DNA from 3 places in the Streptomyces sp. NBC_01013 genome. Region 3 is predicted to be linked to each of the others. Evidence: riboswitches for the same ligand, from Rfam matches in the RefSeq annotation. Region 3 holds a riboswitch; each other region holds the start of a gene.
What was found. Region 3 has a riboswitch for cobalamin ahead of OG538_RS11625 (ribonucleoside-diphosphate reductase subunit alpha). Riboswitches for the same ligand answer to the same signal wherever they lie in the genome.
Positions count from the first base shown of each region.

Region 1: it holds a riboswitch for cobalamin, as region 3 does, so the genes downstream of both, OG538_RS02010 (CbtB-domain containing protein) here and OG538_RS11625 (ribonucleoside-diphosphate reductase subunit alpha) in region 3, are expected to answer to the same signal.
Region 2: it holds a riboswitch for cobalamin, as region 3 does, so the genes downstream of both, OG538_RS28330 (cobalamin biosynthesis protein) here and OG538_RS11625 (ribonucleoside-diphosphate reductase subunit alpha) in region 3, are expected to answer to the same signal.

Region 1 covers NZ_CP108687.1:460,084-467,899, reverse strand. The annotation lists gene OG538_RS02030 (TauD/TfdA dioxygenase family protein) at 1-194, opposite strand, end outside; gene OG538_RS02025 (TetR/AcrR family transcriptional regulator) at 369-971, opposite strand; gene OG538_RS02020 (glycoside hydrolase family 15 protein) at 1,077-2,954, shown strand; gene OG538_RS02015 (histidine phosphatase family protein) at 3,041-3,631, opposite strand; adenosylcobalamin (AdoCbl) riboswitch at 3,756-3,849, shown strand; gene OG538_RS02010 (CbtB-domain containing protein) at 3,895-4,110, shown strand; gene OG538_RS02005 (CbtA family protein) at 4,140-4,913, shown strand; gene OG538_RS02000 (GNAT family N-acetyltransferase) at 5,058-5,567, opposite strand; gene OG538_RS01995 (tetratricopeptide repeat protein) at 5,806-6,162, opposite strand; gene OG538_RS01990 (pirin family protein) at 6,305-7,270, shown strand; gene OG538_RS01985 (sigma factor-like helix-turn-helix DNA-binding protein) at 7,626-7,816, shown strand, end outside.
Region 2 covers NZ_CP108687.1:6,503,889-6,511,704, reverse strand. The annotation lists gene OG538_RS28340 (anion permease) at 1-528, shown strand, start outside; gene OG538_RS28335 (hypothetical protein) at 554-787, shown strand; cobalamin riboswitch at 1,103-1,236, shown strand; gene OG538_RS28330 (cobalamin biosynthesis protein) at 1,380-2,408, shown strand; gene OG538_RS28325 (cobyric acid synthase) at 2,405-3,946, shown strand; gene cobN (cobaltochelatase subunit CobN) at 3,967-7,617, shown strand; gene OG538_RS28315 (putative cobaltochelatase) at 7,724-7,816, shown strand, end outside.
Region 3 covers NZ_CP108687.1:2,768,737-2,776,552, forward strand. The annotation lists gene OG538_RS11600 (extracellular solute-binding protein) at 1-255, opposite strand, end outside; gene OG538_RS11605 (GntR family transcriptional regulator) at 562-1,332, shown strand; gene OG538_RS11610 (DUF3311 domain-containing protein) at 1,626-1,838, shown strand; gene mctP (monocarboxylate uptake permease MctP) at 1,835-3,463, shown strand; gene OG538_RS11620 (GNAT family N-acetyltransferase) at 3,580-4,092, shown strand; cobalamin riboswitch at 4,150-4,279, shown strand; gene OG538_RS11625 (ribonucleoside-diphosphate reductase subunit alpha) at 4,418-6,826, shown strand; gene OG538_RS11630 (ribonucleotide-diphosphate reductase subunit beta) at 6,826-7,816, shown strand, end outside.

The DNA.
Region 1 (7,816 bases), 2.3 Mb from region 3:
AGGCCGTCGCCGATCGGGCCGGAGAGGTCGACGCCCTCGATCTCGGCGCCGATGTGCGGGGTGAGCGGGCAGACGTCCAGGAGCCGGTAGCCGGGCTGCTCCGCGCCGGGTGCGAGGCGGTCGAGCGTGCGCTTCCCGTAGTGCATCAACGGCTTGTCGAGGGCGGGGGCGGGGGTGGTGACGGCGCTGGCCATGAGTCCTCCACATCGAGGTCCAGAAAATCGTTACTGGAAGTATCGTTATTGAGGCATGGCGAGGCAAGACGCGTGGGGCGTGAAAATTCGACGCCGGAAATCAGGGTTGCCGACGGCCTGGACCCGGAGGTCGGGCCCCCTGATCCGTCAGCCGTGATCCGTCAGCCTGATCCGTCAGGCGCCTGTGCCGACCGCCTGAGCGACGAGATCGACCAGCGAGTCCACGAAGCGGGCGTCGGGCAGCTCCAGCTCGCCGATCAGCCGGAAGACCAGTGGTGCGGCCACCAGGGTGGCGGCGGCCCGGACATCGATGCCGGGGGCCACGTCACCTCGCGCGATCCCCCGTTCGAGGATGCGCCTCGTCTCGCTCGTGATGCGCTCGGTGTACTCCGCGTACTGGCCCCGCGCCGCGCCCGCATCGGCCGACGCCCCGATGAGGCCCGCGAGAAGCCGGTCCGAGCCGGGCAGTCGGTATGCCTCCAGGCGTGCGGTGAGCACGAAGCGGAGCTCGGCGCGGAAGTCACCCAGGTCGGGCACCGAGAGGATGCCGATGCGCGTCTCCGCGGCGGCGATGATCAAGTCCTGCTTGGTGGGCCACCGTCGGTAGATGGCCGGCTTGCTCACCCCGGCCCTGGCCGCGACGGCGTCCATCGTGACCGCCCCGATCCCCAGCTCCGTGACCAGGCCCACCACCGCGTCGAGAACGGCTCCGGTGACCCGCTCCTCCCGCGGCCGGCCTGGTCCTCGTACGGCACCGTCCGCCTGCGTCTCCACCATGGGGCAGAGCCTACGGTCTCGGCCGGGCCCCCCGGGCCGCGTAAGCCGCGGTCGCTCCACGGGGCGGACCGTCTCGCCAGGACGCGGCGTCGCCGACGGCTTACGATGAGCCATCGGCGCCGAAAGAGGTGCGAAATGGATGAATACCCCCTGATCGAGAACCACGGTCTCATCGGTGATCTGCAGACCGCGGCCCTCGTGACGACCGACGCGACAGTCGACTGGTTCTGCTGCCCGCGCTTCGATTCGCCCAGCATCTTCGGTGCTCTTCTCGACCGGCGGAAGGGCGGTCACTTCACCTGCAAGCCCGCCGCGGGGACGTACACCAGCAAGCAGCTCTACCACCCCGACACCGCCGTGCTGGTGACGCGCTTCATGACCGAGGCGGGGACCGGCGAGGTGGTCGACTTCATGCCGGTCACCGGCGCGACGGCGACGGACCGGCACCGTCTGGTCCGGATGGTGCGCTGTGTCCGGGGCAGTATCACGTTCGAGGGAGAGCTCGCCCCCCGCTTCGACTACGGTCGTCAGCCGCACGAGCTGCATCTCACGGAGCACGGGGCCCTGTTCGCTTCGAAGGACATGCGCCTTGCCGTTCACGCCGTCCGTGAACCGCGGGACGAGCGACTGCTGCACATCGTTCCGCACGGCAGCGACCTGCGGTTCACCCTGACGCTGCAGGCTGGGCAGCAACGTGGTCTCGTCATGGAGTCGTCACCCGGCGGGCCGCCGCACGAGGTCGCCATGGCGGAGTTCAGCCGGCTCTTCGACGAGACCGTCCAGTTCTGGCGATCCTGGCTGGGGCAGTCCAGCTACGCGGGCCGGTGGCGGGAAGCGGTGGAACGCTCGGCCGTGACGTTGAAGCTCATGACCTACGCGCCCACCGGAGCCCTGGTAGCCGCGCCGACGACCGGGCTGCCCGAGCAACTGGGCGGGGAGCGCAACTGGGACTACCGGTTCACCTGGATCCGGGACGCCTCGTTCTCCGTGTACGCCTTGCTGGGCCTGGGGTTCAGGGAAGAGGCGACCGCGTTCATCAGCTGGCTGCACGACCGCGTGAAGGAAGAGGCCGGTCACACGGGCGGCACCGGGCCGCTGAACGTCATGTACCGCGTCGACGGTTCCTCGGACCTTACCGAGGAGACCCTGGGGCATTGGGAGGGGTACGGCGGCTCCGCCCCGGTCCGCATCGGCAACGGAGCGGCGGACCAACTGCAACTGGACATCTACGGCGAGGCGTTCGACAGCATCTATTTCGCGCACCAGCACGGCATGCACCTCGACCACCGGGGCTGGACCGCGCTGCACACCCTCCTCGACTGGCTGGTCGACAACTGGGACCGGCCCGGCGAAGGGCTGTGGGAGACCCGCGGCGGCCGCAAGGACTTCACCTACGGCCGCGTGATGTCCTGGGTGGCCTTCGACCGAGCGGTCCGGATCGCCTACGACGACGGCCGCCCGGCGGCCCGAGTCCGCTGGCTGGACGCCCGCGACGCGATCTACCAGCAGGTGTTCAGCCAGGGATGGGACGAGAAGAAGCAGGCCTTCGTGCAGCACTACGGTGACGACGTACTCGACTCGTCACTGCTGCGCATGCCGACGGTCGGCTTCATGACGCCGGACGATCCGATGTGGGAGTCCACGCTGGACGCGATGGAACGTGAGCTGGTCAGCGACAGCCTGGTCTACCGCTACAACCCCGAAGCGTCACCGGACGGACTGCGCGGCTCGGAGGGGACCTTCTCCCTCTGCACGTTCATGTACGTCGACGCCCTGGCGCGGGCCGGGCGCACGGACCAGGCCAGACTGGTTCTGGAGAAGATGCTCTCCTACGCCAACCATCTCGGCCTGTACTCGGAGGAGATCGGGCTGACAGGGCGACAACTGGGCAACTTCCCGCAGGCGTTCACCCATCTCGCCCTGATCGACGCCGCCATCACCCTGGACGCGAGGCTCAACGGGGAGCGCGGGGGCGCGGCGTAGGAGCCAACACGTCTGCAGGGGCTCGCACATGTAGGGGCTCGCACACGTGGGCTCGCACATGTGGGAGGGCTGTCCTGCCGCCGTCATCAGCCCTCTTCCTCGGGTGCGAGCGGCCGGCCGCAGCGCAGGTTCCACCGCCCCGATCTGCCGCTGAGCTCCGTCACCGTGAGCGGAGCCACGTCCAGCCGCCAGAACGCCTGGGCCGGGAGGGCCAGCGCATGGACGACGGCGGCCCGGATCACGGCGGGCTCGGTCACCGCCAGGACCCGACGGGCATCGTTGCCGGGGAGCGAGTCGAGCCATGAGGCCGCTCGGGCGCACAGGCCCAGCAGGGATTCACCACCGTGCGGTGCGGCGGCCGGATCCGCCAGCCAGGCCGCCACTCCGTCCGGCTCGTCCGCGCCGACCTCGGACAGTCGTGCGCCGGACCAACGGCCCATCTCCCAGTCCCGTAGCTCGTGTTCGTGCTCGGCTCGCAGCCCCAGCGCCGTCGCGGTGCCCGCGCAGCGTCGGGACGGTCCCCGCAGCCACCGGTCCGCTGCCGGGACCGATCCGGCGGCAGCGGCAGCGCGGGCCGGCCGGAGTCCGGCGTCGTCGAGGGGCGCGTCACCGGCGAACCGGGCCTCGCGCAGCGCGGCGTTCATCGCCGGTGAGATCAACATCACCCGTACCGTCATCACCGCTACGACCTTCCTGAACTGTGGCCCCTCGGCCAAGCACACCATGGCATCCGAGGGCCAACGGCCCGCCCGTGGGCACCATGGCGGCCGTCACGTCCAGGCGGTATGGTCGCGACGACATGACGAGGGTGTGACGGAAGTCCGGTGAGAATCCGGCACGGTCGCGCCACTGTGAACCCGTACCTGTGCGGGAAGTCAGACCCAGCACCTTCGTCTCAGGCACCACGATCGGGACGCGTGTTCCCCCAGGAGGTTCTGCCATGGCACAGACTGCTGCCCCCGCCGCCGTCACACCCGCCATCACCCCCATCTCACTGAAGGCCATTGCCCCGTGGGCGGTCTTCTTCGGCGTCCTCATGCTGGTCCTGCTCTACTTCGTCGGCGCCGAGCAGGGCGCTACCGCGCTCATCTCGGGCGAAGGCGTGCACGAGTGGGTCCACGACGGCCGTCACCTCCTCGGTTTCCCCTGCCACTGATCCATCCGGCTGATCCAGGGGAATTCCTCATGAACTCCATATCTGTCAGAGCTCTGCTGGTCCGCGGCATGCTGGCCGGCCTCGTCGCGGGTGCGATCGCACTCGTGGTGGCCTACTTCCTCGGCGAGTCCCGTGTCGACGCGGCCATCGCCCTCGAAGAGTCACATACCCACGACCACGGCGGTGGCGCGGAACTCGTCAGCCGCAGCATGCAGGCCACCGGCGGCCTCGCCACCGGTGTACTGGTCTTCGGCGTCGCCGTAGGCGGCATCGCCGCGCTCGTCTTCTGTTACGCCCTCGGCCGGATGGGCCGCTTCGGACCCCGGGCGACGGCTGCGCTGATCGCGGGAGCGGCCCTGCTGACCGTGTACATCGTGCCGTTCCTGAAGTATCCGGCGAATCCGCCCGCGGTCGGCGACCCCGACACCATCGGCCGCCGCACCGCGTTGTTCTTCCTGATGGTCGCTCTCAGTGTCCTGCTGGCCGTCGCCGCCGTCCTTCTCGGCAGGCGGCTGGCCCCGCGCCTGGGCAACTGGAACGCCACCATCGCCGCGGCCGCCGGCTATGTCCTGGTGGTCGGCCTCGCCTACGCCTTCCTGCCCTCGTTCAACGAGGTCGGAAAGGACTTCCCGGCTTCTCTGCTCTGGGAGTTCAGGCTGGCCACGCTCGCGGTGCAGATCACGCTCTGGACGGCCTTCGGGCTGGTCTTCGGGTACCTCACCGAGCGGCTGCTGGTGCCGAGACGGGATGCGGTCACGGCCGGGGAGGTCACGGCGAACCGGCCGGCCACCATCGTGGGCTGAGGCCGGGAGCCACCACGGGCCAGGCAGGCCGGCCCGGAACGGCGTGACGTCTGCGGCAGGACCGTGTACGTCGCGACGACGGCACGCACAGAGCCCGCCGGGGAACCCGGTGGGCTCTGCTGCGTGCGGAAGCCGCCTCGCTTCTCACTCCTGGGTGGCGGGCCCGTCCCAGTCGATCCGGTAGTGCTTCAGCTGTGCGTCCTCCTTCACGAGGCGCATCCCTACCGCGGTCATGACGTGCTGGGAGGCGGTGTTGTCGAGATCGGTGTCCCCGTGGACGCAGGCGATGCCCTGGTCGCGGGTGAACCGCAACAGCGCGCGAAGCGCCTCGGAGGCGTAACCCCTTCCCCGTGCCGACTCCACGAGCCCGTAGCCGATCGTGACGTGCCTCCGGTCGTCGGGTGCCCCGTGAAACCCCACTCCGCCGATCACCGTGCCGTCCTCGCGGCGCTGTATCGCGTACGGACCGTAGGGATGGGGATCGCCTGAATCGGCGCACGTTTCCAGGAAGCGTTTGGCCGCCCTCATCTCGCCCGGCGAGGGATAGCCCGGAGCCCAGCGCGCACCGCCGGCAGGCCGGCCCGCGACCACCTGCTCGGCGTGGGCGGCGGTCAGGGGGTACAGGAGCAGACGTGGTGTGACGAGGTCGGTCATGGGCTGTGGGTATCACGCGATGCGGCCGGGCCGCACCTGGATTTTCCAGGTGCGGCCCGGCGCGTGCGGGCGGCCGGGAGCCACCCTGCCTGGGTGAGGTCTCCGGCCAGTGGGGGCAGGCATGGGCCGGCGTGGTGAGGTACCCGGACCGTGCGGTCAGGGCTCGGCTGCCGGGGCCAGGCCCCCGGGGAGGGCGGTCACGCATCGCCTGCCGAGGCGAAGTTCCCGGGCCCTGGGGTCACGCATCGGCTGCCGAGGTGAAGTCCCCGGACAGGGCGGCCGCCATCCGCAGGTGGGTGTCCGCCTCGGCCTGTCGACCCTGACGCTCCAGCGTGCGGCCGAGCATCAGTCGCGCGTAGTGCTCGACCGGGTCCAGTTCCAGCACCGCGCGCAGCTCCGTCTCGGCCCGGACGAGCCGCGCCGAGTGGTAGTAGGCCCGTGCCAGCAGCAAGCGCGGCGCGACCTGCTCCGGCACCTGCTCGACCAGTCCGCCCAGAATCCGGGCCGCAGTCGTGTACTCCTTCGAATCGAAGAAGAACTGAGCGCGATCCCAGCGCTCGGCGGCGGTACCGAACTCGTAGTAGGTGTCGCTCATCTGATCTCCTCGGTCGAGGGTGCCGCCGGGCCGCTCCCGTACGTTTCCATCCGCCACAACACCCACATGTCGTTTAACATTCCACTAATTATTGGGCGTGGGTGCAGCCCGCCCGGAGCCGCACGGGAATAGGTTGACCGCCATGAGTAATCTCGATCGCCAGGCCACACTCTCCGTCTGCGGAGGACGGGGTTTCGTCGTCGCCGAACCCGTACGTGAACTCCTCACCCCGCGCCATGTCCGCCTCGGCGAGTCCACCGAGGTCCGCAGACTGCTGCCCAATCTGGGCCGCCGCATGGTCGGGGCCTGGGCCTTCGTCGACCACTACGGCCCCGACGACATCGCCGACGAGCCCGGCATGCAGGTGCCGCCCCACCCTCACATGGGCCTGCAGACGGTCAGCTGGCTGCACGAGGGCGAGGTCCTGCACCGCGACAGCCTGGGCAGCCTGGAGACGATCCGCCCGCGCGAGCTCGGTCTGATGACCTCCGGCCGCGCCATCAGTCACTCCGAGGAGAGCCCCAGGCCGCACGCCTCGCTTCTGCACGGGGCCCAGCTCTGGGTCGCCCTCCCCGATGCCCACCGCGCCGTCGAACCCCACTTCCAGCACCACACGGACCTGCCGACCGTCACCGCTCCGGGCCTCTCGGCCACCGTGATCCTCGGGACCCTCGACGGCGCCACCTCGCCCGGCACCGCGTACACCCCGATCGTCGGCGCCGATCTCGCCCTGAGCCGTGGGGCCGACGCACGCCTCCCGCTGGACCCCGACTTCGAGTACGCCGTGCTGTCGATGTCCGGCGAGGCGGAGGTCGACGGCGTCCCGGTGCTGCCGGGCTCCATGCTCTACCTCGGCTGCGGACGCACCGAGCTTCCGCTGCGCGCGGAGTCCGACGCGGGTCTGATGCTCCTGGGCGGTGAGCCCTTCGAGGAGGAGATCGTCATGTGGTGGAACTTCGTGGGCAGAACCCAGGACGACATCACCCAGGCGCGGGAGGACTGGATGAACGGTGATCGGTTCGGCGCGGTGCGCGGCTACGACGGTGCGCCGCTCCCGGCTCCGGCGTTGCCCCCTGTGCCCTTGAAGCCCCGGGGGCGAGTGCGCTGAACTGCGGGCTCAGCACGGGCGATCGCTGCTCCGACCTCCACGCACCACCAGGAGGAAAGAATGACTCCAGCCGATCCCACTCCGCGTTCGTCAGGTCCCACGATGAAGCCGGCCTGACCCCACCACCCTTGGCCGGTCAGGGAATCCGGGAAGCAGCGCCCAGTGCAGCGGGTCAGCTGCGCCATCGCCGGAATCGAAGACCGCCCCAGGAGTCTGGAAGGTAGTCCTGGCCTCGAAGTGCGAACGTGGACGAGTCCCCCAAACAGTCGGCTCGGAGCAGCTCCGATTCTGTAGCGGCGTGCTGTCGGCAGCAGTCATACTGCCCCACAACGGCCGGAGCCGAGGGGGAGAAAGCGTGCCAGATCAGACGGCCGGGGCACGGCGTGGCCGTGCCTGGAGCGACGAGGAGGACGTTGAGCTCGTCGAAGGTGTGCGCGAAGGGCTTGCTCTGGCCGAGCTCGCTGAGCGGCACGGCCGTACGACGGGCGGTGTCCATGCGCGTCTGGACCGGTTCGTGTCACAGTCCGGTTCGGCCGTCGATGATCC
Region 2 (7,816 bases), 3.7 Mb from region 3:
ACCATGGGCAGCGGCCTGACGGAGCTGAAGCCGCCGCAGGGCTTCGCCGCCCAGACCAGTGCGGCCACCGTCATCCTGGCCTCCTCGCACCTCGGCTTCTCCCTCTCCACCACCCAGTCGTGCTCAGGTGCCGTCATGGGTGCGGGCCTGGGGCGCAAGGGGGGTGTGGTCCGCTGGTCCACCGCCACCCGGATGTTCGTCGCCTGGGGCCTGACCCTCCCGGCCGCCGGGCTGGTCGGTGCGGGCGCGGAGTTCCTCACCAAGCAGGGCACCTGGGGTGTCGTGGTCGTCGCGGCGCTGCTGATCGCGGGCTCCGGTGCGATCTGGGTGCTCTCCCGCCGCAAGCCCGTCGGGCACGGCGACGTCGCCCCGGCCGGTGAGGACGCCGAGCCCGCGGGCGTCGTCACCACCGCCATCGCGGCCGTCAGCCCGCCGCCCACCGCTGCTGCCCAGACCCACGACCTCATGGCCACCATCCCGGCCCCGGTCGGACCGGTCACCGACCCGGCCCGACCCGCCACGGTCTAAGAGCCTCCGGTAAGGACACATCCACATGAACATCGACTGGGCAGCCCTCGGCACCGTCTTCGGCGTCTCCCTCGTCGCCACCGTCGCACTCGTGGGGCTCTTCACCCTCGGCATCGTCGGTCTCTCCAAGCAGCCGGAGCCTGCCGCACAGGGCGGCTCGGCGGGCGGGTCGCTCGTGCTGGCCCGCGCCGGCGCGTACCTCTGCTTCGGACTGTGTGCAGCTGCCGTGGCCTACGGCATCTATCTGATCGTCGCCTGAGAGGCTGTCGGACGGCTTCGGATCGGGTGGCGGACGCGGCCCGGTTCGTTGCTGTTCCAAGGCTGAGGAGGGAGCCGACGCGAAGCGTCGGTGACCGACGACCACGCCGGAAGCGTGCGTTTCGGGGCATGGCCGCCCGGTAAGCGGTCACCCGGACGCCTCTGAGCCCACCACTCCCACCCGTATCGGGCCGGACGCACCTCGTGCGCGTCCGGCCCGATGTGCGTCTCAGCACACTGCACCGCCGCAGGTCAACGGCAAGTTGACGGGCGTTCGCAGAGCGTGGTGGACTGCCCGAGCCATTACGGCGACAGCAGAGGAAGCCGGTGCGAATCCGGCGCGGTCCCGCCACTGTCACCGGGGAGCAGTCCCCCACCACTGGAAGTCACGGTCCACGCAAGTGGACTGGAAGGCCCGGGGGAACTGCGGATCCGGAAGCCAGGAGACTCTCGTCGCCGTCACGTCGAACCAGGGCGCGGACCCTGAGTGAGGACATATCGCCATGCCCGGCTGCCGTGCGTCCGAATCCGTGCTGCTCCTGCCAGCACCTGCCTGTACGAAGGTCCTTCGAGGCGCAACGGCCGGCTGAACCGTGCGTGCCGATCGCATCTTCGCGTACGGCGCCACGGCCGGTCTGATCGGCGATCTGCTGCTCGGTGATCCCCGCAGGGGCCACCCGGTCGCCGCCTTCGGGCGGGCCGCGGCAGGCGTCGAGCGCCGTCTGTGGCGTGACCACCGCGGGTGGGGCGCACTCCACACCCTGGTCTGTGCCGGAGGCGCCGCCGCGGGTGCTGCCCTGGCCGCCCATGGGCTGCGCCGCCACCCCGCCGCGTCCGTCGCCCTGACCGCCGCCACCACCTGGTCCGTCGTCGGCGGTACGTCACTGGGCCGCGAGGCCCGGTCCATCGGCGATGCCCTGACCGCCGGGGACCTCGACCTGGCCCGGGAGCGGCTGCCGCATCTGTGCGGCCGCGACCCGCAGTCCCTGGACGGCCCTCAGATCGCCAGGGCCGTCGTGGAGTCCGTCGCCGAGAACACGTCGGACGCCGTGGTCGGCGCGCTGGTGTGGGGTGCGCTGGGCGGGGTCCCCGGGCTCGTCGGGTTCCGGGCCGCCAACACGCTCGACGCGATGGTCGGCCACAAGTCGCCCCGCTACCGGCGTTACGGCTGGGCCTCGGCCCGCCTCGACGACCTCGCGGGCTGGCCGGGTGCCCGGCTGACGGCCCTGCTCGCCGTGACCGCCGGGGGGCGGCCACGGCGAGCGGTCCGTGCCTGGCGAGCGGACGCGGCCAAGCACCCCAGCCCCAACGCGGGCCCGGTGGAGGCCTCGTTCGCGGGCGCGCTCGGCGTGCGGCTCGGTGGAACGCTCGCCTACGGCGGCCGGGTCGAACACCGCCCCGTCCTCAACGGGGAGACGGGCCGCGCGGTGGAGCCCGCGGACATCGAACGGGCCGTACGGCTGTCGCGCCGGGTGAGCGCACTCGCCCTCGGCGTGAGCGTGGCGGCCCGGCTGGGCGCCGGGGCCGTGGCACGACGGATCACCGCGCGAGGGATCACCGGCCCTCGGCCCGCATCACCTCGCACCGCAGCACCTCGACTCTCAGGACGGAGACCGACATGAGCGGCGGACTGCTGGTCGCCGGGACCACCTCGGACGCGGGCAAGAGCGTCGTCACGGCGGGTATCTGCCGCTGGCTGGTGCGCCGCGGCGTCAAGGTGGCGCCGTTCAAGGCGCAGAACATGTCGCTCAACTCCTTCGTCACCCGCGAGGGCGCCGAGATCGGCCGCGCCCAGGCCATGCAGGCCCAGGCCGCCCGGGTGGAGCCGACCGCCCTGATGAACCCGGTACTGCTCAAGCCCGGCAGCGACCGCTCCAGCCAGGTCGTCCTGATGGGGCGTCCGGTCGGCGAGATGAGCGCCCGCGGCTACCACGGCGGCCGGCAGGAGTCGCTCCTGTCGACCGTCGTGGACTGCCTGGAGCAGCTTCGGGGCACGTATGACGCAGTGATCTGTGAGGGGGCGGGCAGTCCGGCCGAGATCAATCTGCGGCGTACGGACATCGTGAACATGGGCATCGCGCGGGCGGCACGCTTCCCGGTGGTGGTCGTCGGCGACATCGACCGCGGCGGGGTCTTCGCCTCCTTCTTCGGTACGACGGCGCTGCTCTCGGCGGAGGACCAGGCGCTGATCGCCGGCTATCTGGTCAACAAGTTCCGTGGCGACGTCTCGCTGCTGGAGCCCGGTCTGGACATGCTGCGCGATCTGACGGGACGTCCGACGTACGGGGTGCTGCCGTTCGCCCACGGCCTCGGCATCGACGAGGAGGACGGTCTGCGGGTATCGCTGCGCGGCACCGTGCGCGAGTCGGTGCTCGCACCGCCGCACGGCGAGGACATCCTGCGCGTCGCGGTGTGCGCCGTGCCGCTGATGTCCAACTTCACCGACGTGGACGCGCTCGCAGCCGAGCCGGGCGTCGTCGTGCGCTTCGTGGACCGCGCCGAGGAGCTCGCCGACGCCGACCTCGTCATCGTGCCCGGGACCCGCGGCACCGTGAAGGCTCTCGCCTGGCTGCGCGAGCGCGGGCTCGCCGACGCGCTGCTGCGGCGGGCCGCCGAGGGCCGCCCGGTGCTCGGCGTCTGCGGCGGCTACCAGATCCTCGGCGAACGCATCGAGGACGACGTGGAATCGCGGGCGGGAACGGTCGACGGGCTCGGACTGCTGCCCGTACGCATCCGGTTCGACCGCGAGAAGACCCTCGCCCGGCCGGTCGGCGAGGCACTCGGCGCCCCGGTCGAGGGGTACGAGATCCACCACGGCGTCGCGGATGTGCGCGGCGGCGAGCCGTTCCTCACCGACGGGCGGGGCGGGCACCTGGACGGCTGCCGGTCCGGCGCCGTGTGGGGCACCCACTGGCACGGCTCGCTGGAGAGCGACACCTTCCGCCGCCGCTTCCTGACCGAGGTCGCGAAGGCCGCCGGCCGCCGCTTCGTGCCCGCCCCCGACACCTGTTTCGCCGGGCTGCGGGAGGAACAGCTCGACCGCCTCGGCGACCTGATCGAAGAACACGCGGACACCGATGCGCTGTGGCGACTCATCGAGTCGGGCGCACCGGCAGGACTTCCCTTCATCGCCCCCGGAGCACCTGGAGCACGCGCATGAACGCCTCACTGACCGCCCCGCTGAGCACCGTGCTGCTGCTGTCCACCGCCGACACCGACCTCCTCGCCGCCCGTGCCTCGGGCGCGCCCTACCGGATCGGCAACCCGGCCCGCATCGACGCCCAGGACGAACTGCCCGCGCTGATCGAGGGCTCCTCGGTCGCCGTGGTCCGCCTCCTGGGCGGCAAGCGCGCCTGGGAGGACGGCCTCGCCGTCCTGAGGACGTCCGGTATCCCGACCGTGCTGCTCGGCGGTGAGACGGTGCCGGACGCGGAGCTGATGGCCGAATCGTCCGCACCGGCCGGCGTCGTCGCCGAGGCGCTGCGCTATCTGGTGGAGGGTGGCCCGGGAAACCTCGTCGAACTGGCCCGCTTCCTCTCCGACACCGTCCTGCTGACCGGGCACGGCTTCGCCGAACCGCAGAAGATGCCCGAGTGGGGCCTGCACGGCAGCCGTGCGTTCACCGAGGGCCGCCCGACCGTCGGCGTGCTCTTCTACCGGGCGCACCATCTCTCCGGCAACACCTCGTTCGTCGACGTGCTGTGCGACGCGATCGAGGCGCGCGGCGCCAACGCCCTTCCCGTGTACTGCGGTTCGCTGCGCGGCGCGGACGCCGGGCTGTACGAGCTCCTCGGCCGGGCCGACGCCCTGGTCGCCACGGTGCTCGCGGCCGGCGGAACCCGCGCGTCGGACGCGTCCGCCGGGGGCGACGACGAGGCCTGGGACATCGGCGCGCTCGCCGATCTGAACGTGCCGGTCCTGCAAGGGCTCTGCCTCACCTCCTCACGCGCCGCCTGGGAGGCGTCGGACGCGGCGCTGGCCCCCATGGACGCGGCGATGCAGGTCGCCATCCCCGAATTCGACGGCCGCCTGATCACCGTGCCTTTCTCCTTCAAGGAGCAGGGCCCGGACGGGGTTCCGGTGTACCGCGCCGACCCCGAGCGGGCCGCCCGCGTCGCCGGGATCGCCGTGCGCCACGCCGTCCTCAGGCACAAGGCCAACGCGGAGAAGAAGCTCGCCCTGGTCTTCACCGCCTACCCCACCAAGCACTCCCGCGTCGGCAACGCGGTCGGCCTGGACACGCCCGCCTCCGCGGTACGGGTCCTGGACGCCCTGCGCGACGCCGGATACGGGGTCGCGGAACACCCGGACAACGGCGACGAGCTGATCCACCGCCTCATCAACGCCGGTGGCCACGACGTGGAGTGGCTGACCGAGGAGCAGCTCGCCGCGGCGCCCGCGCGGGTGCCGCTGGCCGACTACCGGGAGTGGTTCGCGAAGCTGGAGCCCGGGCTGCGCGACTCGATGCTGGAGCACTGGGGCGAGCCGCCGGGCTCGCTGTACGTGGACGGGGACGACATCGTCCTCGCCTCGCTCCAGTTCGGGAACGTGGTGGTGCTGATCCAGCCGCCGCGCGGCTTCGGCGAGAACCCGATCGCGATCTACCACGACCCTGACATGCCGCCCTCGCACCACTACCTGGCGACGTACCGCTGGCTGGAGAACACGTTCGGCGCGGACGCCGTCGTCCACATGGGCAAGCACGGCACGATGGAGTGGCTGCCCGGCAAGGGCCTCGGCCTGTCCGCCGGCTGCGGCCCGGACGCGGTACTCGGCGAACTGCCGCTGATCTACCCGTTCATCGTCAACGACCCGGGCGAGGGCACCCAGGCAAAGCGCCGCGGTCACGCCACGGTGGTCGACCACCTGGTGCCGCCCATGGCGCGTGCCGACACCTACGGCGACCTGGCGAAGCTGGAGCAGCTGCTCGACGAGTACGCGCTGGTCAGCGATCTGGACCCGACGAAGGCACCTACGGTGCGGGCGCAGATCTGGACGCTGGTCAAGGCCGCGGAGCTGCACCACGACCTGCATGTCGACGAGCAGCCGGGCGACGACGACTTCGACTCGTTCGTCATGCACATCGACGGCTACCTCTGCGAGATCAAGGACGTCCAGATCCGCGACGGTCTGCACGTCCTGGGCGGTGGCCCGGCCGGCGAGGCGCGGGTCAACCTGGTCCTGGCGGTGCTGCGCGCCTCGCAGGTGTGGGGTGGTACGGCAAACGCGCTGCCGGGTCTGCGGGCGGCCGTCGCCGAGCACTTCGGGCTCAGCGAGAAGGAGCTGCTGGGCGAGCCCGGGGCCGCCGTGAAGGTGCCGGCCGAGCTGAGCGAGCTGGTGGACGGCCCGGCCCGGACGGGCGCGGACGCGATCGATCTGCTGGAGCAGTTGTGCCGCCGGCTCGCGGAGGGCATGGAGGCGCGCGGCTGGGACGTGAGCGCCGCGGCCGGTCTCGTACGGGAGGTGCTGGGCTTCGAACTCCCGGACGCCGTCGCCGTCCTGGGCTTCGCCTGCGAGGAGGTCGTGCCGCGACTGGCACGGACCACGGACGAGATCGATCACATCCTGCTGGCGCTGGAGGGCGGCTTCGTCCCGGCGGGGCCTTCCGGTTCGCCGACGCGCGGGCTCGTCAACGTGCTGCCGACCGGCCGTAACTTCTACTCCGTCGACCCGAAGGCGATTCCGTCCCGGCTGTCGTGGGAGGTCGGCCAGTCGCTCGCCGACTCGCTCATCGCCCGGTACCTGGCCGACACGGGCGACTACCCGAAGTCCGTCGGGCTGACCGTGTGGGGCACGTCCGCCATGCGCACCCAGGGCGACGACATCGCCGAGATCCTTGCGCTGCTCGGCTGCCGCCCGGTGTGGGACGACGCCTCGCGCCGGGTCACCGGCTTCGAGGTGGTGCCGGTCAGCGAGCTGGGCCGGCCGCGCATCGACGTGACGGTCCGGATCTCCGGCTTCTTCCGCGACGCGTTCCCGCACGTGGTGGGCCTGATCGACGACGCGGTCAGGGCGGTGGCGGAGCTGGACGAGCCGGCCGACGCCAACTACGTACGGGCGCACGCCGACGAGGACACGGCGGAGCACGGCGACCGCCGCCGGGCCACGGCACGCATCTTCGGCTCGAAGCCGGGCGCGTACGGGGCAGGGCTGCTGCCGCTGATCGACGCCCGCAACTGGCGGTCGGATGCGGACCTGGCCGAGGTGTACGCGGTCTGGGGCGGTTACGCGTACGGACGCGGGCTGGAGGGCCGGGCGGCGCGCGGGGACATGGAGACGGCGTTCCGGCGCATCGCGGTGGCGGCGAAGAACGTCGATACCAGGGAACACGACCTGGTCGATGCCGACGACTACTTCCAGTACCACGGCGGCATGGTCGCCATGGTGCGGCATCTGACCGGGGAGTCGCCCGAGGCGTACGTGGGGGATTCGGCGACGCCGGACCAGGTGAAGACGCGGACGCTGGGCGAGGAGACGCACCGGGTGTTCCGCGCCCGGGTCGTGAACCCGCGCTGGATGGCGGCCATGCGGCGGCACGGATACAAGGGTGCCTTCGAGATGGCCGCGACCGTGGACTACCTGTTCGGGTACGACGCGACGGCCGGCGTGGTCGACGACTGGATGTACGAGAAGTTGTCGGCGGAGTACGTCTTCGACCCGGAGAACCGGGAGTTCATGCAGAAGTCCAACCCCTGGGCTCTGCACGGGATTTCGGAGCGTCTGCTGGAGGCGGCCGAGCGGGGCCTCTGGGCGGAGCCGGACGCGCGGACGCTGGAGCGGCTGCGGGCGACGTATCTGGAGCTCGAGGGCGAACTGGAGGGGGACGCGTGAGCGCACCCGACCGCGGCCTCCGCCCCCGATCCCCCGCTCCCCGGTCGCCGCAGGGTCCGCAAGGCCCGCCGGAGCTGCTGGAACCCGCCACCCCCAAGGAGGCCTCGTGAGTACGCCGTACCCCTTCACCGCCATCGTCGGGCAGGACGACCTCCGGCTCGGGCTGCTGCTCAACGCTGTCAGCCCTGCCGTGGGCGGC
Region 3 (7,816 bases):
CTGCTGAATGCCGTCCCACTTCTGGGTCTCGAACTTCAGCTTGGCGCCGGTCTTCTTCTCGAAGGCGGCAGTCAGGTCCTTGGTCCAGCCGGGAGGCGTCGAGCCGTCCATGGCCCAGACAGTCAGCGTCTGGCCCTTGTAACTGTCGGGGCCGGTCTTCTTGCTGCTGCTGTCGGTCTTGTCGTCCGAGCCACAGGCAGTGGCACCGGCCAGCAGAGCCACGACGCCAATGGCCGCGATGAGTCCGCGCTTCACGAACACCCTCCTCAGGGATGCAAGAGAATTCCCCCCACCACCCGAGAACGCCCTCCGTCGCACAATTGAATGCGACGGGTACTGCCCGTGGGGCTGGGACCTGGTCTTTAATGGTTTAGACCAGTACCGGGAGCTTGGCCTAGACCTTTAGGGGTGTCAAGGGTGTATAAGAAGTGCACTCGCGTCCGTTACAGGACCGACACCTGAGGGAGGGCGACGAGCCGTGACCGGACCGTGCCACCATGTGAGCCGCGACAGACGGAGGAGCCGGTGACGGCAGCAACGCAGCAGTCGGGAAGGCGGGCCATGGGCGCCGACGGGGGCAGTACGGAGAACGAGACGGGCGCGGGCGTGGGCACGCGCACCGCACGCGTCCCGAAGTACTACCGGCTGAAGCGACATCTCCTCGACATGACGGACACGATGCCGCCGGGCACCCCCGTGCCCCCGGAGCGGACCCTGGCCGCGGAGTTCGACACCTCGCGCACCACCGTGCGCCAGGCACTCCAGGAACTGGTCGTCGAGGGCCGGTTGGAGCGCATCCAGGGGAAGGGCACCTTCGTCGCCAAGCCGAAGGTCTCGCAGGCCCTGCAGCTCACCTCGTACACCGAGGACATGCGCGCCCAGGGCCTGGAACCGACGTCCCAGCTCCTGGACATCGGTTATGTCACCGCCGACGACACGCTCGCCGGACTGCTCGACATCACCGCGGGCGGGCGCGTGCTGCGGATCGAGCGGCTGCGCCTGGCGAGCGGTGAGCCGATGGCGATCGAGACCACTCACCTCTCGGCCAAACGCTTTCCCGCGCTGCGGCGTTCACTGGTGAAGTACACGTCCCTCTACACCGCCCTGGCCGAGGTGTACGACGTGCGGCTGGCCGAGGCCGAGGAGACCATCGAGACCTCCCTGGCCACCCCGCGCGAGGCCGGCCTGCTCGGTACGGACGTCGGACTGCCGATGCTCATGCTGTCCCGGCACTCGCTGGACGGCCAGGGCGAACCCGTCGAGTGGGTCCGCTCGGTCTACCGGGGCGACCGCTACAAGTTCGTGGCGCGCCTGAAGCGTCCGCTGGACTGACACCGGCTCCGGAACCGTTGAGCAGCCCCCGTGGAAGCGTTCCCACGGGGGCTGCTCACTGCCCTGCGCACCTTCACCCCCACTTGGCCTGGACCAATACCCCGACGTTTGGCGTCATTTCGACCGGACGTCCGACGCCACAGGACCGTTGCCGGACCGCAATGCGGACAGGGGGTGACGGTGGCCGGGACCCTCGCCTAGATTTCGTGCGCATTACACCAGGTGATCAGCGAGGGGACGGAGTCGCCGCCATGCCGGAAGAACCAGAAGGAAAACCACCCACCGTCACACCCATGAGGGTGGTCATCGCCCTCTGCCTCATCGCGCCGTTCGTGGCGATGCTCTGGGTGAGCTCGTACGCCAAGGTCGATCCGGCCTTCATCGGCATCCCGTTCTTCTACTGGTACCAGATGCTCTGGGTGCTGATCTCCACGGCGCTCACCATGATCGCGTACAAGCTGTGGCAGCGTGACCAGCGCGCCCGCAAGGGGGGTGCGTCGGCATGAAGGACGGCGTGAACGGCGTCGCGCTCGGCGTCTTCATCTTCTTCTTCCTGGCCGTCACGGTCGTCGGCTTCATGGCCGCCCGGTGGCGCAAGGCCGAGAACGAGGCCAGCCTCGACGAATGGGGTCTGGGCGGACGGTCGTTCGGCACCTGGGTCACCTGGTTCCTGCTCGGCGGCGACCTCTACACCGCGTACACCTTCGTCGCCGTACCGGCAGCGATCTACGCGGCGGGCGCGGCCGGCTTCTTCGCGGTGCCCTACACCATCCTGGTGTACCCGCTGATCTTCACCTTCCTGCCGCGCCTGTGGTCGGTGTCCCACAAGCACGGCTACGTCACCACCTCGGACTTCGTCCGCGGACGCTTCGGCTCCAAGGGGCTCTCGCTGGCGGTCGCCGTCACCGGCATCCTCGCCACGATGCCGTACATCGCGCTCCAGCTCGTCGGCATCCAGGCGGTCCTGGACGTGATGGGCGTCGGCGGCGGCGAGAACACCCACTGGTTCGTCAAGGACCTGCCGCTGCTGATCGCGTTCGCGGTGCTCGCCGCGTACACGTACTCCTCCGGGCTGCGCGCACCCGCGCTGATCGCCTTCGTCAAGGACGGCCTGATCTACCTGGTCATCGCCGTGGCGATCATCTACATCCCGATCAAGCTCGGCGGCTTCGACGACATCTTCGCCGCCGCACAGGAGAAGTTCGCAGGCCCGCCGGGCGGCAAGCCGACCGGTGCGCTCGCACCCGCCGCGGCAGGGCAGTGGGGTTACGCCACCCTGGCGCTGGGTTCGGCCCTGGCACTCTTCATGTATCCGCACTCGATCACGGCGACGCTCTCCAGCCGCAGCCGTGAGGTGATCCGCCGCAACACGACGATCCTGCCGCTGTACTCGCTGATGCTGGGCCTGCTCGCGCTGCTCGGCTTCATGGCGATCGCCGCCGGGGTCAAGGTGGACAACGGCCAGCTGGCCATCCCACAGCTGTTCGAGAACATGTTCCCCGACTGGTTCGCGGGCGTCGCGTTCGCCGCCATCGGCATCGGCGCACTGGTGCCCGCCGCGATCATGTCGATCGCCGCGGCGAACCTGTTCACCCGCAACATCTACAAGGACTTCCTGAAGCCCGACGCGACACCCGCGCAGGAGACCAGGGTCTCCAAGCTGGTCTCGCTGCTGGTGAAGGTCGGCGCGCTCGCCTTCGTCCTCACCATGGACAAGACGGTCGCGATCAACTTCCAGCTGCTCGGCGGAATCTGGATCCTCCAGACGATGCCGGCCCTGGTCGGCGGGCTGTTCACCCGGTGGTTCCACCGCTGGGCGCTGCTCGCGGGCTGGGCGGTCGGCATGATCTACGGGACGGCCGCAGCGTACGGCGTCGCCAGCCCGACCCAGGCGCACTTCGGCGGGTCCTCCAAGGAGATCCCGGGCCTCGGCGAGATCGGCTACATCGGCCTCACGGCGTTCGTGCTGAACCTCGTGGTCACGGTCGTGCTCACCTTCGTCCTGAACGCCGTGAAGGCGCCCACGGGGATCGACGAGACCTCCCCGTCCGATTACACCGCGGACGCGGGCGACCCCGGCGTGAAGACGGAGCTCCCGCCGGCCACCGCCGGTGCGCCGGGCGGTCACTGACCGGCGACATGTGCGCGGCGGGCCGCCGCACCCCTCTCCGGAGGGGGCGGCGGCCCGTCGCGCGTCCGCGGAAAATCTCTGCGGCCACAGCCCGCCCGTGCGGCAGACTTCCGCCCATGGACATATCGATCCGGCCGGTCGCCCCCGCCGAACACGTACTCCTCGGCGAGATCACGGCCGAGGCCTATCTCGGCGACGGGCTCCTGGACTACGGCGCCGACGACCCGTACCTGGTGCAGCTGCGCGACGTCCCCCGCCGGGCCGCCGAGGCGGAGGTGCTGGTGGCCGCCGACGCCCGGGGCCACGTCCTGGGCGGGGTCACCTACGCCCCGCCGGGCAACCCGTGGGCCGACATCGCCGCGGCGGACGAAGCCGAGTTCCGGATGCTGGCGGTCTCCCGCGAGGCTCGTGGCGCCGGCGCGGGCGAGGCACTCGTACGGGCCTGTATCGACCGCGCGCGGGGCACCACGGGGGTCACGGGGCTCGTCCTGTCGACGCAGCCGGCGATGCTCGGGGCCCACCGGATCTACGGGCGCCTGGGCTTCGTACGGACCCCCGAGAGGGACTGGAACCCCATCGCCGACCTCAAGCTGCTGACGTACCGTCTGGAGCTCGGCCCTCTGCCGTAAGGCGTGCTAAGACCACGTACGACACAACATGTGGGGGCTGCCGCATACGGCAGCCCCCACATGTATGCTCATGCTCGCTGTCGCCGCAGGGAAATCCGGTGCGAATCCGGAACTGTCCCGCAACGGTGTGTTCGGTGTGCTTTTGCGCACCCCAGTCCGAGCTCCTGCCGGCAGCGCATCCGGCTCGACCGATCCGGATGCCCAGACGTCCGGGCCTCGTGGATGGGCCGGTGGACGCCGCACGGAGCGCTGCCCTGCCGGGTCCCGCTCCGCCCGGCTGCCCCCGCTCCCCGATGGCCCCGATCCGAGCGAGGGAGAGCACCGCGTGACCATCGCGCCAGCCGATCCGGTTTCAGCGGCAGAGTCCGAAGCAGCCGAGGCCCAAGCGGTCCTGTCCGGCGGACCCGCGAAGGACGGACCGGGGACCGCACTGCTGCGGACCCTGACCGACCTCACCGCCGATCTGCCCGACACCGACCCCGGACGCGTCGCCGCCGCCGCTCTGCGCGGCCGCAACGCCCGGTCGGACGAGGCCGAGCTGCGCTCGCTGGCCACCGAGGCCGCCGCGGGTCTGATCTCCGAGGACCCCGCCTACTCCCGGCTCGCCGCCCGCCTCCTCACCCGCACCATCGCGGACGAGGCGGCCGGGCAGGGCGCGACGTCGTTCTCCGCCTCGGTCGCCGTCGGCCACCGCGAGGGCCTGATCGCGGACCGCACCGCCGAGTTCGTGACGCTCCACGCCGCCGCCCTGGACGCGCTGGTCGGGCAGTCGCTCTCCGACGGCGCCGACGACCGCTTCGGCTATTTCGGCCTGCGCACCCTGCACAGCCGTTACCTGCTGCGTCACCCGCTCACCCGTCAGGTCATCGAGACGCCGCAGCACTTCATGCTGCGCGTCGCCTCCGGTCTCGCCGAGGACACCTCCGAGCGCGCCCTGGACGAGGTCGCCGCGCTGTACGGGCTGATGAGCCGGCTGGACTACCTGCCCTCCTCCCCCACGCTCTTCAACTCCGGCACCCGGCACCCGCAGATGTCCTCCTGCTACCTGCTGGACTCCCCGCTGGACGAGCTGGACTCGATCTACGACCGCTACCACCAGGTGGCACGCCTCTCCAAGCACGCGGGCGGCATCGGCCTCTCGTACTCCCGCATCCGCGCCCGCGGTTCGCTGATCCGTGGCACCAACGGGCACTCCAACGGCATCGTGCCGTTCCTGAAGACGCTCGACGCCTCCGTCGCCGCGGTCAACCAGGGCGGCCGGCGCAAGGGCGCAGCCGCCGTCTACCTGGAGACGTGGCACGCGGACATCGAGGAGTTCCTGGAGCTGCGCGACAACACGGGCGAGGACCAGCGGCGCACGCACAACCTCAACCTGGCGCACTGGATCCCCGACGAGTTCATGCGCCGGGTGGACGCGGACGGCACCTGGTCGCTGTTCTCCCCTGCCGACGTGCCCGAACTGGTCGACCTGTGGGGCGACGAGTTCGATGCCGCCTACCGGTCCGCCGAGGCCAAGGGCCTGGCGCGCAAGACCATGCCCGCCCGTGAGCTGTACGGCCGGATGATGCGGACCCTCGCCCAGACCGGCCAGGGCTGGATGACGTTCAAGGACGCTTCCAACCGGACCGCGAACCAGACCGCCGAGCCGGGCCGCGTCGTGCACTCGTCCAACCTGTGCACCGAGATCCTGGAGGTCACCGACGACGGCGAGACGGCCGTCTGCAACCTCGGCTCGGTCAACCTCGGCGCGTTCGTCACCGACGGCACGATCGACTGGGAGCGCCTGGACGCCACCGTCCGTACCGCCGTGACCTTCCTCGACCGGGTCGTGGACATCAACTTCTACCCGACCGAGCAGGCCGGCCGGTCCAACGCCCGCTGGCGGCCCGTGGGCCTGGGCGCCATGGGGCTCCAGGACGTCTTCTTCCAGCTGCGGCTCCCGTTCGACTCCCCCGAGGCCCGCGCCCTGTCGACGAAGATCTCCGAGCGCATCATGCTCGCGGCGTACGAGGCGTCCTGCGACCTCGCCGAGCGCTCGGGCCCGCTCCCCGCGTGGTCCGAGACGCGCGCCGCCCGCGGTGTGCTGCACCCCGACCACTACGACACCGAGCTGAACTGGCCGGAGCGCTGGGACACCCTGCGCGCCCGGGTCGCGAAGACCGGCATGCGCAACTCGCTGCTCCTGGCCATCGCGCCGACGGCGACGATCGCCTCGATCGCGGGCGTGTACGAGTGCATCGAGCCCCAGGTCTCCAACCTCTTCAAGCGCGAGACGCTCAGTGGTGAGTTCCTCCAGGTCAACGCCTATCTCGTGGACGAGCTGAAGAAGCTCGGCGTGTGGGACGCGCGGACCCGTGAGGCGCTGCGCGAGGCGAGCGGCTCGGTGCAGGGCTTCGCGTGGATCCCGGAGGAGGTGCGGGCCCTGTACCGCACGGCGTGGGAGATCCCGCAGCGCGGCCTGATCGACATGGCGGCGGCCCGTACGCCGTTCCTCGACCAGAGCCAGTCGCTGAACCTGTTCCTGGAGACGCCGACGATCGGCAAGCTCTCCTCCATGTACGCGTACGCCTGGAAGCAGGGGCTGAAGACGACGTACTACCTGCGCTCACGCCCGGCGACCCGGATCGCCCGTGCGGCGTCCGCCGCACCGATCCCCGAGCAGGCACCCGCGCCCGACGCGGACGCGATCGCCTGTTCCCTGGAGAATCCCGAATCCTGCGAGGCCTGCCAGTAATGAGCACCGACGACCACAAGAACCTGCTGGACCCGGGCTTCGAACTGACCCTGCGGCCGATGCGCTACCCGGACTTCTACGAGCGCTACCGGGACGCGATCAAGAACACCTGGCACGTGGAGGAGGTCGACCTCCACTCCGACGTGGCGGACCTCGCCAAGATGTCGCCCGCCGAGCAGCACCTGATCGGCCGGCTGGTGGCGTTCTTCGCGACCGGTGACTCGATCGTCTCCAACAACCTCGTGCTGACGCTGTACAAGCACATCAACTCCCCCGAGGCCCGGCTGTACCTGTCGCGGCAGCTCTTCGAGGAGGCCGTGCACGTCCAGTTCTATCTGACGCTGCTGGACACCTATCTCCCCGATCCGGACGACCGGGCGGCCGCCTTCGACGCGGTGGAGGAGATCCCGTCGATCCGCGAGAAGGCACAGTTCTGCTTCCGGTGGATGGACTCGGTCGAGAAGATCGACCGGCTGGAGACGAAGGGCGACCGCCGCCGTTTCCTGCTGAACCTGATCTGCTTCGCGGCGTGCATCGAGGGGCTGTTCTTCTACGGCGCCTTCGCGTACGTGTACTGGTTCCGCTCGCGCGGGCTGCTGCACGGTCTCGCCACGGGCACCAACTGGGTGTTCCGTGACGAGACGATGCACATGAACTTCGCGTTCGAGGTGGTCGACACCGTCCGCAAGGAGGAGCCCGACCTCTTCGACGACGAGCTCCAGCAGCAGGTCACCGACATGCTGAGGGAGGCCGTCGAGGCGGAGCTGCAGTTCGGCCGTGACCTGTGCGGCGACGGCCTGCCCGGGATGAACACCGAGTCGATGCGCCAGTACCTGGAGTGCGTCGCCGACCAGCGACTCACCCGGCTGGGCTTCCCCGCGGTGTACGGATCGGAGAATCCGTTCTCGTTCATGGAGCTCCAGGGAGTCCAGGAACTGACGAACTTCTTCGAGCGGCGCCCCTCCGCGTACCAGGTGGCCGTCGAGGGAA